2 regions of the Paenibacillus sp. PastF-3 genome follow, and region 2 is predicted to be linked to the other one. Evidence: a T-box and tRNA genes for the amino acid it is inferred to sense, from the RefSeq annotation. Region 2 holds a T-box; the other holds one or more tRNA genes.

Region 1 (8,436 bases), on a different contig from region 2:
TCTGCATTAGCTTAAGCAGCACTGGAAAAAGTAAATAAAATTGAATGCTAATAAAGACAAAATACAAATGCGCATATGCGGAACCCGAGAATAATGCTCTAGAAAAGCTTAACAAGTTGTCTCCAAAGTTCTGCATCAATCGTCCGTTAACATATAGACTTAGTGCATAATAGCCCATAGAAGCTAGCAAATAAGGCAGCAAGATGTACTTTAATCGCCGACGGTAGAAATTAATGATCAAGCTGCATGTCACAGGACGACCATAATAATTATAAAACAATACGAAGCTGCTAAGGAAAATAAATGAGGGCGTGCCGAATTTAAAGAAAATGTTAATCCAGTTCAGCCAGTAATAATAAGGAGAATGCAGTGCCTGCTCTCCAGCAGCAAAAGATGACGCATGCACATGCAGTACTCCTAATATAGCTAGGGCTCTGAAAATATCCAGCTGGGGCAGCCTTTCCTGTCTCACAGTATTCATATTAAATTCCTCTTCTCTACTATGATGGTTGTTCATAGAGACGCTAAGCGGAATGTGGAAACTGAACATACCAGGAAGTCTGCACTTGCTGAATTTACATTCTGATATTTGAAGCTGAATGCCTAGCGTGGGATTTACGTGATTACTAAGGCTAATTATACCGTCTACATCCGAATAAAAAACTTAAGAAGATCTTAAAGTTTTCTTAATAAGCTTCTCCAAGACGCAAGAAACCCTGCAGATCCTGCGCTAAAAAAACGCAATATGAAACTGCAGGGTTTACGAAGCATCTTTTATACTTGTTCCGAAGAATCTTCCGATGAAGCTGGGCGTAGCTCTCGCAGTGGATTGCCTCCTACAAAAGAGCCAGCCGCCACGTTCTTGTGTACTACTGATCCAGCGGCAACAACTGCCCAATCACCAATGGTTACACCGGGAAGAATCGTTGTATTCGCGCCAATCAATACATTTTCACCAATCACTACTTCACCCAGACGATATTCCTTGATTAAATACTCATGCGCCAGAATCGTCGTGTTATAACCGATAATAGAGTTCTCACCCACCGTTATTTTTTCCGGAAAAAATACATCCACCATCGCCATCAGACCGAAGGAGGTATGCTTGCCTACCTTCATCCCGAGAATCCGACGATAGATCCAGTTCTTTAACGGTAGAATCGGGCAATAACGGGCAATCTGAATAAAAATAAAGTTCCGGACACCCTTCCACGGGCTGACCGTACGGTAAATGTACCAAAGTGAGTTATGACCTTCTACAGGATATCGGGTTACGTTTCTCACGATTCACTCGTTCCTCGCTCCACTATTTCTATAATATCCTTCATGTTATGGATAATATAGTCGGGATCATACTTGCGGAGAGTCTCTTCGCCTTTCAATGACCACGATACTCCAGCCGCATATACACCGGCAGCTTTTGCTGACTGAATATCAACCGTACTGTCACCCACCATAAGAGTTTTACGAGGATCAACGCCAAGGTTATTGACTGCTGTCAGAACAGGCTCAGGATGTGGCTTTGGTTCAGTAACATCGTTCACTGTCACAATCGTATCCATGTACTTTAGCAAATCAAACATCTCAAGCGATTTAATCGTTGTTGGACGAATTTTTGTGGTCACAATCCCCATTTTAATTCCGCGACGTAAGAGCTCTTCCATTGTCTCATTCACTTGAGGAAAGGGACGTACTAACGCATCGTGATGTTCATAATTATAAGAACGGTAGGATTTCTCAAGCGCACCACTTACATCCTCAAGTCCAGAGAAGACTCTCATCTGTTGCTGAAGGGTTGTGCCCATATGCGGAATAATCTCTTCCCTAGTGAGTGGAGCTAGACCATTGTCCTTCAGCGCGTACATAAACGAACTAATAATTAGCTCATTTGTATCGACAATCGTTCCATCTAGATCAAAAAGAACGCATTCTATCATAAGCTTTACTGCTCCTTCTTATCTCCATCCGCAGGCTGTCCTTGCTCAGATTGAGCCCCGTGACGAGCTTTCTGCGGTGTATTTACTGCGCTTTCAGGCACTATAGTATCTGCTTTGATCGGTTTAGTACATACAATAGGATCAGAATAATGTGCTTTTGACTCTCCGGTGACCCTACGAATAATGATAAGCAGTACAGCTGCGACGATGATCAGTAGCGCAAGCAGCTGAGAAATGCGGATATTTCCATAGCTTGGGTCCAAGTATCCTTGCTCAAAACCTAGCCATTCCATCGGTTTCCACAATCCATTCATAAAGGATGCCAAGCCTGCGCTTCCATTAAACGCCAAGCTGTCTGTACGTATAGCTTCAATGAAGAAACGACCGATAGAATACCATATAAAGTAAGACATGAAGATCTCACCGGCACGCACAAACTTCTGGCGACGAAGGACCATGAGTAGCGCGATACCCAGTAAGCTCCAAAGAGATTCATACAAGAAGGTCGGATGATGAAAAGCATCCCCTATGTACATTTGATTCACAATGAAGTCAGGTAAATGCAGTTTATCCCGCAAGAATGACTCTTCAACCACGCTGCCGTATGCCTCTTGGTTGACAAAGTTCCCCCAGCGTCCAATCATTTGACCCGCAAGTAGTCCAGGAGCACAAATATCAACGATACGCCAGAAGGGGTACCCTTTATAGCGGAAATAAATAATCCCACAAATAATGGCTCCAATTAAAGCACCGTAGATAGCGATGCCACCGTTCCAGATCTTAAAGACATCTATTAAATTATCCTTATAATCCTCCCATTTAAACGCTACAAAGTAAATCCGTGCCCCAATAATGGCCGAGGGCACACCTAGCAGTAGCATATCCATAAAGAATTCTTGTGGTATACCAAACCGTTTGCCCTCGCGGATCGCAAGAAATAACCCCGCGAGTGCACCGAAACCCAGTATTAATCCGTACCAGTGTACTTGCAGTGATCCAATTGAGAAGACAATAGGATTTAGTGCTAATGGGAACATTCTCTCACACTCCTAATCGAGATCATCCATATCTTCGGATATGGTCGCAGTTAGCTTATTCGTGAACTGCAAGGCTGCATTAAAGCCCATTTGTTTCAGGCGATAGTTCATCGCTGCAACCTCTATAATAACTGCAAGGTTACGTCCCGGGCGTACGGGAATCGTTACAAGCGGAACATCTGTGTCAATAATCCGTGTCGTTTCCTCATCAAGTCCAAGTCGATCATACTGCTTGTCTTGCTGCCAAGCTTCCAATCTAACAACAAGTGTAATCCGTTTATGATTACGAATAGCACCCGCACCAAAAAGTGTCATTACATTAATGATACCTACTCCACGGATCTCCAGTAAATGACGGATTAACTCAGGGGCTGTACCATGCAGCTGGTTATCTGAAGTCTGACGGATTTCCACTGCATCATCAGCAATCAATCGATGACCGCGCTTTACAAGTTCAAGGGCTGTTTCACTTTTACCAATCCCGCTACTACCCGTAATTAGCATACCTACACCATATACATCACAAAGTACGCCATGGATCGTCGCCGTTGGGGCCAATTTCCCTTCTAAGAAGCTAGTCAAACGGCTGGAAAAAATAGTCGTAGCCATCGAGCTGCGAAGCACAGGAAGGGCCTTTTCATTACTGATGTCAATTAACTCCTGAGGCACATCCAAACCACGTGTAATGACAATACAAGGTGTGTTATCATTGCAAATTCCACGAAGTCGACTTTTCCGCTCAGCTTCGGGCAGCATGGAGAAAAAAGCGAGTTCTGTCTTGCCTAGCAATTGAACACGTTCTTCTGGATAATATTCAAAATAACCAGCAATCTCTAGTCCAGGGCGATTCAGGTCATCGACCGTAATGGGTCTCTTTAGACCTTCCTGGCCGGAAATAACCTCTAATTGAAAATGCTGTACCAATTCAGATACTTTTACTTTCTTAGCCATGTAAGTTCGTCCTTTCGTCACCTGCGGTATTTGTCCGCTTACTGCGTCCGGTTGGCAGTGATCTCTTTACATTCCGGAGGTAATTCTCCTGCTATCTTAATTGATAACGCTTATGAATGCAATCTTAGCACCTAACCAAACAGGGTCCATCTAAACAATAAAGCCACCCTTTCGGGTGGCTTTATCAAGAGAGAAAAGATCTTTACAATCTTATCCCAACAAAATGTTAGCTTCGGATTCTTTATCAAAGAAGTGAACTTTGTTCATATCAATAGCCAATTTAGGCTTGCTGCCTTCGCGAGTAGTGGAACGTCCATCTACACGAGCGATTACAGTAGATTTACCAAGGCCGCTCAAGTAAAGGAGCATTTCGTGACCAAGGTTCTCAGTAACATCAACCAATGAAGTGAAGATTGTGTTCGGGGAAGCTTCCAAGAATACTGGCTCTTCATGGATATCTTCTGGACGAACGCCCATGATTACTTCTTTACCGATGTAGCCTTTGTTGCGGATGATTTGAGCTTTTCCGCCTGGTACTTCAACATCAAGGTTCTCAGCACGGAAACGGATAGAACCGCTCACTTCGGACAAAGTACCATTGATAAAGTTCATTGTAGGGGATCCGATAAATCCAGCTACGAACAAGTTTGTTGGTTCATTGTACAACTCTTCAGGGGAAGCTGCTTGTTGAATGATACCATCATACATAACTACGATGCGATCACCCATTGTCATTGCTTCTGTTTGGTCATGCGTTACGTAGATACAAGTAGTTTCAAGGCGCTTAACCAGTTTAGTGATTTCAGCACGCATTTGACCACGAAGTTTAGCATCCAAGTTGGAAAGAGGCTCATCCATCAAGAAGACTTGTGGATCACGTACGATAGCGCGTCCCAAAGCGACACGTTGGCGTTGACCACCGGAAAGCGCTTTTGGTTTACGATCTAACAAATGCTCGATATCAAGAATTTTAGCAGCTTCGCGAACTTTCTTGTCGATTTCATCCTTCTTCACTTTACGAAGTTTCAAACCGAAAGCCATGTTTTGGTATACGCTCATATGCGGATACAGGGCGTAGGATTGGAATACCATCGCGATATCGCGGTCTTTAGGTGCAACGTCATTAACTACACGATCGCCAATGTACATTTTACCTTCGGAGATTTCTTCCAAACCAGCGATCATACGCAAAGTTGTGGATTTACCGCAACCGGAAGGTCCAACCAATACTAGAAATTCCTTATCTTTAATATCAAGATTGATATCGATTACTGTTGCTTTATCTGAACCCGGGTATTTTTTGAAAATATGCTCTAAACGTACGCCTGCCATTGTATTTCCCCCTCGAGTTAATTATTAATTAGTTAATATAAAAATTCTGCTTCCTTGTACATTTATATTACCCCAGTCGGGACACTATGGCTATTTGTAAGGTTCACAAAAAACCTATTTCCTTTTCGTCACTTTATACAAAAGCATAGTAAGCTTCACAATAGCAGCGTCCCCAAAGCTTCGTACATCTGCTCCGGTCTCTTGTTTTATCTTATCCAGACGGTAGAGCAGCGTATTCCGATGGATATACAACTTCTTGGCGGTTTCACTTACATTACAGTCCATCTCAAAAAAAGTCTCCAAAGTCAGCAGCATTTCTTTATCTGATAGTACAGAGGAATAGTCACCAATTTGTCCAAGCAACTGTTTGCGGCGTACATCAGGAATGCTGTTAACCAGACGTTCCAAATGCAGCTCCCAAGGTAAATGAATATACTCTCCTACTTGAAAAATACGACCGAGTACAATGGTCTCCCTGAGCAGAGCTACAGATCCAGTCAATCCCTTAACAGGGACCATAGCTCGAGCTACTGCCAAATGGAATACCCCTACCCATTCACTAGCTATCAGCTCATGTAACCCCATACTAGTCTGTGCTAGAAGATCATCTACACTCTCTTCTTCATCATCCTTATCATCCCCGCCCGTAAGTAATTCTTTACGAGCTAATATTAACCATTCCTTCTCTTGAAGGGGAATGAGCAGAATTTCGTTCTCAAAATAGCTGCGCAGTAATTTCATCAGTGAACGGTAAGAGATCTGTGGACTATGCGCAATCTCACTACTAAGGAGGAATGGAATCATATCTCCGAACAGACGTCCCTTTAGGGTGATCTCATCGGGAATTTCAGTGTCATTCTTCTCTTGCTCTAGCTCCGTGTTCAACCAAGCGCCAAGCTGCCGCGCCTCCACTTCACCTTCTTCTCTAAGCCCTGTAGCTTTAAGTGCAATAGCAAAATTTCGAACTGCATAGTTGACCAGTTGTACTTCCAGAGAGGTAAGCCCCTCCATTTCTACCCAAACAGCGGTTATACGTCCGTCACTCTCATACAAAGGTGCCCAGAGATGACCCTCATGGATTACCAGCTGATCCTGTCCTTCTAATCCCATGCTAAAAAGAGAAGCTGAATGTTGCCTCCCTAACTGCTTGATTCCGGTTCTCTTTCCGGTGAGCTGCTCTAATTTTTTCCGCAATGTCTCACTATCCATAGTCACCATGCTCCACCACTTTTGCTCTTTTCGCCTATTTTAGCATATTCTCTTATATTATGTTAATCGCTTCAGTAGCGCGCTGCTATAATACAACCATAAAACACAAAAAAAGCCACCACCCTAAGGTGATGACTTTCTGTTTGGGATGAGCCATGAAGGACTCGAACCTTCGACACCCTGATTAAAAGTCAGGTGCTCTACCAACTGAGCTAATGGCTCATAAATGGTGGGGGATGATGGATTCGAACCACCGAACACGTACGTGAGCAGATTTACAGTCTGATGCGTTTGGCCACTTCGCTAATCCCCCAGGGAAAAGTGGCTCGAGACGGATTCGAACCGCCGACACGAGGATTTTCAGTCCTCTGCTCTACCGACTGAGCTATCGAGCCATATTAAATTGACATAAAAATAAAGTGGTAGCATTAAACTTCCCACCCTAGTTTTGTGGAAAAAAATGGCGGAACCGACGAGATTCGAACTCGCGATCTCCTGCGTGACAGGCAGGCATGTTAGGCCAACTACACCACGGTTCCGCATTGATAATAATGGTGCCGGCGAGAGGACTTGAACCCCCAACCTACTGATTACAAGTCAGTTGCTCTACCAGTTGAGCTACACCGGCACGGTGTGAAATAGATCCTAAAGAGATAAAAATGGTGGAGGCTGAGGGGATCGAACCCCCGACCCTCTGCTTGTAAGGCAGATGCTCTCCCAGCTGAGCTAAGCCTCCAGGTATTATGGTAGCGGCGAAGGGGATCGAACCCCCGACCTCACGGGTATGAACCGTACGCTCTAGCCAGCTGAGCTACACCGCCACAATAATTTAGAAATGCTATGGATTGAAAATGGCGGAGAGAGTGGGATTCGAACCCACGCACCGCTTACGCAGTCTAACCCCTTAGCAGAGGGTCCCCTTATAGCCACTTGGGTATCTCTCCAAACGATATCAGTACCACAGCAATCCAAACAGGAATTTGACTCCCTGAAAACTGAATCCGAATTGAATTTGCGTTTTAAGTATAGGATAAGCCCTCGACCGATTAGTATTGGTCAGCTCCATGCATTACTGCACTTCCACCTCCAACCTATCTACCTCGTCGTCTTCAAGGGGTCTTACTAATTGGGAAATCTCATCTTGAGGGGGGCTTCACGCTTAGATGCTTTCAGCGCTTATCCCGTCCGTACGTAGCTACCCAGCCATGCTTCTGGCGAAACAACTGGTGCACCAGCGGTACGTCCATCCCGGTCCTCTCGTACTAAGGACAGCTCCTCTCAAATTTCCTGCGCCCACGACAGATAGGGACCGAACTGTCTCACGACGTTCTGAACCCAGCTCGCGTACCGCTTTAATGGGCGAACAGCCCAACCCTTGGGACCTACTTCAGCCCCAGGATGCGATGAGCCGACATCGAGGTGCCAAACCTCCCCGTCGATGTGGACTCTTGGGGGAGATAAGCCTGTTATCCCCAGGGTAGCTTTTATCCGTTGAGCGATGGCCCTTCCATGCGGTACCACCGGATCACTAAGTCCGACTTTCGTCCCTGCTCGACTTGTAGGTCTCGCAGTCAAGCTCCCTTATGCCTTTGCACTCTTCGAATGATTTCCAACCATTCTGAGGGAACCTTGGAACGCCTCCGTTACTCTTTAGGAGGCGACCGCCCCAGTCAAACTGCCCGCCTGACACGGTCCCCGTACCGGATTACGGTACTAGGTTAGAACCTAGATACGATCAGGGTGGTATCCCAACGGCGCCTCCACCGAAGCTTGCGCTCCGATTTCTACGGCTCCCACCTATCCTGTACAGATCGTACCCAAATTCAATATCAAGCTGCAGTAAAGCTCCATGGGGTCTTTCCGTCTTGTCGCGGGTAACCTGCATCTTCACAGGTATTAAAATTTCACCGGATCTCTCGTTGAGACAGCGCCCAAGTCGTTACGCCATTCGTGCGGGTCAGAATTTACCT
Region 2 (8,436 bases):
ATTGTTGGAACAACCTTTTTTAAAAATTTGAGCTATAGTGGTTGACAGCAACTCTTAAATTTTTTCCCGCTTCCGCAGAGACATGGATCATTTCTACCTGGAAGTAGTTTGTCACTTTTCCTGAACGCCAGCATCTGCTCCGATTTAAGTCGGTTTGCTAGCAGTATCATTCGTTCATAGGCATATGAGTAGAATATTTTATAGCTACTGCAGAAATAATCAACCTCAGTACGATCATGAACATCAAGCCAATTCCGGTTGCGTGGGCATCCCCCATTGCAAAAGCTAAGATATTCACACTTATAGCATGATTCATTCATATTGGGTTTCATTAACAAAAAGTCATCATATATAGGGCTGGTAAGCAGTGCTTCAAGGTCGGTATAGCCGATATTTCCTAACCAGTGCTCTTCATCAATAAAGAAATCGCAAGGATAAGCATCCCCGTTGGTTTCAAGCACCATCATCTTCGGACAGCATGAGCTGTGAACGCACAACTCTGCCTCCCGATGCATGAATACTAGAAGCATATTCTCAAAATTACGAATGGGAAGCTCTGGATACCCCTCGTTGTACCACAGATCAAATGTACGGCATAAAAAGACTCCGTATTGTTCAGGTGTAATTCGAAAGCGGCCAGGCATATCACTCTTCTGTGAAACAAAATCCATGCAAGGGATAAACTGAACATAGGGAAATTTTTGTTCTTGGTAAAATGCCATCAAATCGTCCGGTTTCGTTACGTTATCTTCATGGATCACCGTCAGAATACTATAGTCCACACCCTCATTCTGTAAATGGCGAACCCCACGCATAACTAGATCATAACTACCTTTCCCCGAGCCCGTTATACGATGCGCATCATGAATGGGCTCAGGACCGTCCACACTAATCCCAACCAAAAAGTTATACCGTTTAAAAAATTCCGCCCATTTCTCGTTAATAAGCGTTCCGTTGGTCTGCAGCGCATTACTAATCATTGTATGAGGTGGAGCGTACTTAGCTTGGAGTGAAATCACGCGTTCAAAATACGGAAGTCCGGCCAATAGCGGCTCCCCTCCCTGCCAAGAAAAAGTCGCTATACCTGATGATCTTTTCATGTACTGAGCGATAAATCGCTCCAGAAGATCCATATCCATCACCCGGATCGGTTGCCGAGGATGCCCCCCTGCTGTGCTGTAGTAGCAATAATCACAGGCTAGATTACAATCCTCTGAGACGGTTTTCCACATGACATTAAGGGTTTGTGGCCTTGTGGTCTGCATGCATGTTGCCATACGAGTCTGCCCCTCCTATGTATATACTATCTTTGTTAAAGCGATTTCCTATGTCTTCAATTAAATCATAGGATGCAAATCATCAATGAGTAAAACATCACAGTTAATCGAATAATTGGACATAAAAAACACCTCCCCATAAACTAATGAGAGTGCAGTATATTTGAGAATGGGATTCGTTTGATTACAGTATTTTAGCGAAAAAAATAGCCAGTCGCTGAATTTCCAGCGACTGGCTATTTAAACTTGTTAGGTACTTTAATCCCAAATTTCAAACGGGGGCAGTTCCGTTTCGGGGACTTTAAATACTAATGTTGTTTCATGTTGTACGGACGTATTCCTTATTTGCTGTTTCCAACATTGATTTCCAATCTGCAAACTTCGTCTCTCTTGCTACATGACGATCAAAAAGTTCATCAGGTATGTCAGCAACATCTTCTTCTGTCTTTACTTGAAAGTTCCCTTTGATTAAAAATTCATCAAAACTCATCCAGTTCGAGTATTTTTTCATAAACTCTTCATTAAACAGCTTTTCAAAAGATATTTCATTGGGATCTTCTTGATTCATTTTTTGACCTTGAAGTTCATTCATTAATTCTTCCATGGTCATTGGTTTTTGTCTTCTCAAATTACCACTCCTAATTTTCTATTATGGTTTCTGATGATTATGTTAATCTATAAATCACACGAATCCTAATCTTAACATAATTCCAACGATTTCACCTTCGATTTTCATTTTAATACGTAAATGATAAGCTAACTATCCCAAATATAGCAATAAGCCTCCCTTATTCATATAAGGAAGACCTATTAATATTATACCTTCTAGGACAATTTCACCAAGCTGTAGTTTTTCTTACCCTTACGGATAATGATAAACCGGCCACCGATCGCTTCATTTGCTGTAACTTCAAATGCTACATCGCTAACTTTTTCACCGTTCATGGAAATTGCGCCTTTGGTGATATCTTCACGCGCTTGACGCTTAGATGGCTCGATCCCGAGATCAACCAACCACTCTACGATGTTTTTGGATTCCAGTGTAGTTTCGTAAGTCGGCATTTCCTTGAAGCCTTGCTCGATCTCATCAGCTGTTAGGGATTTGATATCTCCACTGAACAGAGCAGCAGTAATACGTTTCGCCTGCTCCAGCAATTCTTCACCATGCACGAATCTGGTCATTTCTTCAGCTAGTGTTTTTTGAGCCTCACGTTTATGTGGTTCAGACTGTACTTTTTCTGCAATTGCATCAATTTGTTCTTTAGAAAGGAATGTGAAGTACTTCAAGTATTTCACAACATCACGGTCATCCGTATTCGCCCAGAACTGGTAGAACTCAAACGCAGTCGTTTTGTTCGGGTCCAGCCAGATTGCTCCACCAGCTGATTTACCAAATTTCGTGCCATCGGATTTCAGCATAAGCGGGATAGTAAGACCGAAGGCTATAGCTTCAGATCCTTCTTTTCTACGGATCAAATCCAGTCCACTTGTAATGTTGCCCCATTGATCAGAGCCACCAATTTGCAGCTGCACATCTTCATGCTGGTACAAATGCAGGTAATCTAGGGATTGCAGGATTTGGTAGGAGAATTCCGTAAAGGAAATTCCGCTGTCCAATCTGCTCGCTACAACATCTTTGGCAAGCATCGAATTGATGCTGAAGTTCTTACCATAGTCACGCAAAAACTCAATAACATTGATTTTATGCGTCCAATCATAGTTGTTCACCATGCGAATTTGATTGTCGCCATCGGTTACGAACAGTTTTTTCATTTGTGCCGTAAGTGCATCCACGTTCGCTTGAATTTGCTCCAGTGTCTGCAAAGAGCGTTCAGACTGGCGTCCACTTGGATCACCAATCGTACCTGTTGCACCGCCAATTAGAATAACCGGACGATGGCCTGCAAGCTGGAATCTTTTGAGTACCATGAACGGAATCAAGTGACCAATATGCATACTGTCACCCGTCGGGTCTACACCGCAGTACACTGAAACGGATTTCTTGTTGGTCAATTCTCTAAGCCCTTCGGCATCGGTTTGTTGATTGATGGCATCGCGCCATTCTAGTTCGTCGATAATATTCATTGCCTAACACCCCTTAAATTAGTAGATATCCTATAACGAATCATCAGTCCGCCAAGCAAATATAAGGATAATTGATGAAGTGAAACCTATAAATCCCTATATTTAAAAACAAAAAAATCGCCCCCTTGTCTATTGTAGACATAGGGACGATTGAATAACCGTGTTACCACCCAGATTGCACCAATGAAACGCTAATGCTAAAACACAGCATTGATGCCACTCGTGACGAGATATCGTTCGCCATTCCGCTCGGTGTTAGCCGAGATACTCCAAAGTGTAATTCGTACTCTTAGTGTGTACCGGGTTTCATCAACCCCCGGCTTTCTGGAACAGGGACTAAGCTACTACTGGGCTTCTTCAACGTATATCGTATATAAGATTACAGCCAGTATAGTGAAATAATTCTTCAATGTCAACATCTTAAGCTGAGAATGCTGAGTCACACTCCTGCTGTGATGCACTACTAGGCATTGCCTATTTTTTTCTGTTACAATTACGAAAAAAGAGGTGAACGACTCCGTATGCTTGATCCAATCGATAATCATATTTTAGAACGCCTAACTCAAAACAGCAGAATCTCCTACACCGATCTAGCTAAAGAAGTTAATTTATCTAGTGTAGCGGTTAAGGATCGTATTGATCGGCTCGTCAATCAAGGAATTATTGAGCAATTCTCAATCGTCATTAACGCAGAAAAGCTAGGAAAGAAAATTTCCGCATATTTGGAGCTTGAAGTAGAGCCTTCTCATTTAAATCATATAGTCGGGATCTTGAAAGAAAATGAACGCGTAGCCGTACTTTATGAAATGACAGGGCCTTGCATTCTTCACATTCACATTCTAGTTGAGAACCTTGAAGAGATGGAACGGTTTATGCATGAATCCATCTACTGTCTGGACGGTCTAGTCCGTGTAGAAAACCAAATCTTATTAAAGCGCCATAAAAATCAGGACGGTCTAAATATATAAAAAAAGAACCGACTTTATAAAGACGGTTCTCCTCTGGTTTGGATCTTATAATGATTAAGAAATGATTGCTAATTATACTAATTCACCTACTCTGTTTTAGATAACTTAGCTTTATAAAATTTCGCGAAATATTCACTGACCTGAGTCTTCTCTTTTACAACTTCTATTGGAGCAACGAGCTTAACGACCTCTCCATTATACATTCCTGTCGTCGCCCCGACTTTCATCTCTAGAACATTATTATTGTAGCTTATAGTTACTGTCTGAGTAGCCGGTTTCCAGCTCACCTTCGCACCAAAGCTTTCAAAGCTGCTACGTAATCCCACTGCCTTGCGCTCCGAATCACCGAATTGGCCTTTATCGATCAAAGCATGCACGCCCCAATTACCATCCACCACCTGTGTAATTCCGAAATCCGCAGACACAGACATCAGTGAGTACGCTTCATCCTCACTCAAATCCATTCCACCCATTAAAAAATCTTTCGTTTTATGAGCAGCATCCTTCATCGCTTTGTCGATGGAAGAGTTTTTGAAGATATCTGTTTGTGCACTTGCTCCGAGAGCCTCCAAATAATTCGCATAACTGAAGCCATGCACAACCCATTCGTACTCATTTTCAAGTAATGGGAAACTTAACCCATTCAATTTTTTGTTAAGCGTTGCTTTTTTATGAAGAATGACTTGTATATCACCAGTGACCGATGTCTCGATAGCCGTTCCGTTAATCTCAGAATCCCCTTGACCGGCATGCGGATCACCAATCGACAGTAGCGCACCCGGTACGGATACAGGGTAATACATCGTTGCACCTTCAGTAATCCGCCAATCATCTACATTGCCACCATTGTAAGAAGGAGGGACGGAATCAACGATATCTGCTTCTTTAGGCGCCACACCCATCGTGCCGAAGTGGAGACGTACTGGAATCTTTATACCTTTCAATACATCAAAGTTCTTATCAATCGTATTATGGTCTACAATTACACCTGGGTAGTCGATTGTCGGGTGCACTTGACCATCCGGATCGGTTTGCGCTGTCCATCTGTAGTTATAAACAGCAGTTGCATAATCCGTCCCACCTTCAGTATCCATCTCATAGATGGTGACCACTTCACGTTTTTTCGGCTCCTCAACCATATCTCCGTATAGATAACCCCAGTTCGCCGCGGCATTCACGCCATAGGTTTTACCTGCGTATTTGTCATTTCCATTAGGTCTCAGCTTCATGTCCAAAATCTTCACTTCCAGAACATCCCCTGGCTCAGCGCCTTCTACTGCGATAGGTCCCGTCATAATATGTACGCCTGGTCCACGAAGCGCTTCGTTCTTCTCCCCTTCTATCCAGTGAAAAATATCTTCAACACCCGCATCCCCTTTAATCATTCGGTCGTAATCATCACCGGAATGATGCGTAATTGCCTCGACCGTTACAATATCTCCTGATTGTACCGTTAAAGCTGGATTACCCTTACCAATATTCCCCCAGCGAACAGTCTCCGAGTTTGCCTTTAGAACATGAGTTTTCGGTTTATAAGCACCAATATCAGTGTTAGCATACATAACACTAACTGATGAATCAACTAGCAAAACCGTTGATAAAATGACACTAACCTTCAGGAATATTTGTCTTTTCATAGTCAGATCCTCCTCAACTCAATTTAATGTTATATTTTATAACATATCGTGTTTTTGAGTATAACAGATGGATTCCAGATTAACAATATAAATATTTATACACTTCTAAGCTTAAATAATAAGTTATAACTATTAGATATCTTTAATTATCCAAGCCCGCTTCTTCGTTACATAAAAAAAACGCCAACACTTATTAGCTAATTAGCCAAAGTGTTTAACGTTCTATCATCCATTCTAAAGTGATACTTCATTTTCAACGTAGAGCAGTTATACTCCTTGTTGCCCGTGTTACAATCCGCTTCGTTTCCTTGGAATCCGAAGAAATCAACCACTTCTCGCTAAGCTGCAGCACCCATTCCGGATTGCTTTTACTCGCATCGTTCAGCCAATTACTTACAGAATCCTGTACGTATTTTGCCGGATCTGATTTAAGTGGATCTAATAATGGAAGAGCTATTGCTGGGTTTTCTTTGAGCGCAATAATATGCTTCGCCCATACCCCATGTGGCCGCGTCAATTCGATCGCATATCTCCTTATGTTCGTATCTTGATCATAAACCCAGCTCTCTAAGAACTTAATGGATTCATCCAATTCTGCAATGACCGATTCCCTTAAAGCCATCCATGAAATCTCGCGTACCCCAAAATGATCATCCGCTGCAAAGGGACGGATATCCATTAGCTTTTGCGACAGACTTAAAGATTGATTTAGACCGATCATATAGGCAGCCCAACAGCGGACACTATCGGAATGATGCTGCGCTAAAGCTGAGAATACTCGGACTTGTTCCGCCTCTGATTTGCATTCCAACACCTGTTGCCACTCCCGCGCAATAGCCGGTATGAGCTTCATGATTTTCTTTTCCGATGAATCGCGAAGCCTTTGTAAAATCGGTTCGGATTCCTGTCCAAAACCTAGCTCGTCCAGCACATTTCCCAACAAAACCATATGGTCCACAGCAAGCCATTCCGTTAGATTTACAGTCTGTAATTGTCCTTTATGCAATAGTCCTACAACTTCAGCAGGAATATCGCTAACTTTTCGAGCTCCCTTCCTATGCTCCATAGAAATCTTCCCTTCACCTATGATTTTAAAGGCTTGAATAACCTTCTTCTTATATTTAGGATACGGGTATTTCTAACCATAAAGATGTAATCTCATTTACAACTCATAATCTTTATAAATTTCTACCGGAGACTTTATCATGGTGGATAAGTATAGTTCTGAATCCAGTCTGAAGCACCTCAGCTTTTACCAACTCTTGCAATGCCATAGTAACCGCTTCTCTGCTCGCACCAATCAAATTGGCGATTTCTTGATGTGACAGTGGAACATTGATTTTATAATAATTATCCTCACTTTTAACGCCTAGTTGATCCGATAACTTTAAAAGAACGCACAATATTTTATCATGCAGATTTCCGATGGCTAGGTTATGAGTTAACTGACTCATACTTTTTATACGATCGCTCAATACTTGCATTAATGACATCAAAAATCTAGGTCGAGTAGCTACGAATTCTTCAAATCTTACAGGATCAATTGTACAGATATGACACTCTTCCATGGCTTCAATGTAATGATCTTTCGTTCCAAACGAAATCACGTTCATTTCACCAAAAACATTACCCTCACTCAAAATATCCGAAGTAAACTGCTTCCCATCCGCATTCAATCGGTATAAACGTACCTTTCCTTTTTTCACAAAAAATAATCCTTCAGAGAAGGTTGGCGGTGTTTGGATATATGTATTTTTCGGAACCACTGTTATTCGGGTCAACTCTTCCATTTCCATTAGATCTTCCAGCGCTAACGATTGAAGCAAATTGAATTGAGATAAATAATGAATAGTCTCCATGGCCCCTCCCTTATATAACGTTATTCGTTATTTTAGTATACCGCACAAAAAAAGCCACGTCCTAAGGACGCAGCTTATTCATTAACGATTACTTGCTTCCCAGCGCGCTACTTCTTCACGAACACGAGGGGCTACTTCCGTTCCCAGCAGTCTAATCGCCTGCATAACATCCTCATGAGGCATTGTACCGTGGGGCATATGTAAAAAGAATCGCGTAATCCCCACATGTTTGCGAAGATGAATGATTTTGTTTGCAACGGTTTCTGGATCACCTACGTAAAGAGCGCCATCAAAGCTGCACGCTTTATCATAATCGGAACGATGGTAGGGTGGCGTCCCTTTTTCTATCGCCCGCACATTGGTTCGAGCATGCGTTGAAGGGAAAAATTTCTCCAAAGCTAACTCATTCGTCTCAGCAATAAACCCGTGAGAATGCGAGGCAACCTGTAAGTTTGAAATATCATATCCGGCTTCAGCCGCTGCATTTTTATAGAGCTGCACATGTTTCGCATAATCAAGCGGAAGAACATTCCCAATAATTGCTAAAACAAAAGGCAAACCAAGCGCCCCTGTGCGAATCGCTGACTCTGGGCTTCCTGCACTCCCAATC

Evidence for each region. A T-box is a leader RNA that pairs with one kind of tRNA and senses whether it is charged. The one in region 2 lies ahead of tyrS (tyrosine--tRNA ligase), so its partner is inferred to be a tRNA-Tyr.
Region 1: it has a tRNA-Tyr gene. The T-box ahead of tyrS (tyrosine--tRNA ligase) is inferred to sense a tRNA for this amino acid. The anticodon was not compared.

What each region holds. Positions count from the first base shown of each region.
Region 1 is NZ_JARXWM010000005.1:76-8,511, reverse strand. It holds gene M2444_RS11820 (acyltransferase) at 1-481, opposite strand, end outside; gene M2444_RS11815 (acyltransferase) at 775-1,284, opposite strand; gene ppaX (pyrophosphatase PpaX) at 1,281-1,937, opposite strand; gene lgt (prolipoprotein diacylglyceryl transferase) at 1,943-2,974, opposite strand; gene hprK (HPr(Ser) kinase/phosphatase) at 2,987-3,925, opposite strand; gene M2444_RS11795 (ABC transporter ATP-binding protein) at 4,136-5,257, opposite strand; gene M2444_RS11790 (PucR family transcriptional regulator) at 5,372-6,466, opposite strand; tRNA gene M2444_RS11785 (tRNA-Lys) at 6,616-6,688, opposite strand; tRNA gene M2444_RS11780 (tRNA-Tyr) at 6,694-6,779, opposite strand; tRNA gene M2444_RS11775 (tRNA-Phe) at 6,789-6,861, opposite strand; tRNA gene M2444_RS11770 (tRNA-Asp) at 6,928-7,005, opposite strand; tRNA gene M2444_RS11765 (tRNA-Thr) at 7,019-7,094, opposite strand; tRNA gene M2444_RS11760 (tRNA-Val) at 7,127-7,202, opposite strand; tRNA gene M2444_RS11755 (tRNA-Met) at 7,211-7,287, opposite strand; tRNA gene M2444_RS11750 (tRNA-Ser) at 7,319-7,410, opposite strand; partial or broken rRNA gene M2444_RS11745 (23S ribosomal RNA) at 7,493-8,436, opposite strand, start outside.
Region 2 is NZ_JARXWM010000008.1:285,245-293,680, forward strand. It holds gene M2444_RS18295 (anaerobic sulfatase maturase) at 33-1,277, opposite strand; gene M2444_RS18300 (hypothetical protein) at 1,597-1,887, opposite strand; gene tyrS (tyrosine--tRNA ligase) at 2,103-3,362, opposite strand; T-box leader at 3,502-3,732, opposite strand; gene M2444_RS18310 (Lrp/AsnC family transcriptional regulator) at 3,884-4,330, shown strand; gene M2444_RS18315 (acetamidase/formamidase family protein) at 4,417-5,967, opposite strand; gene M2444_RS18320 (DNA alkylation repair protein) at 6,221-7,033, opposite strand; gene M2444_RS18325 (Crp/Fnr family transcriptional regulator) at 7,146-7,826, opposite strand; gene M2444_RS18330 (Atu2307/SP_0267 family LLM class monooxygenase) at 7,908-8,436, opposite strand, start outside.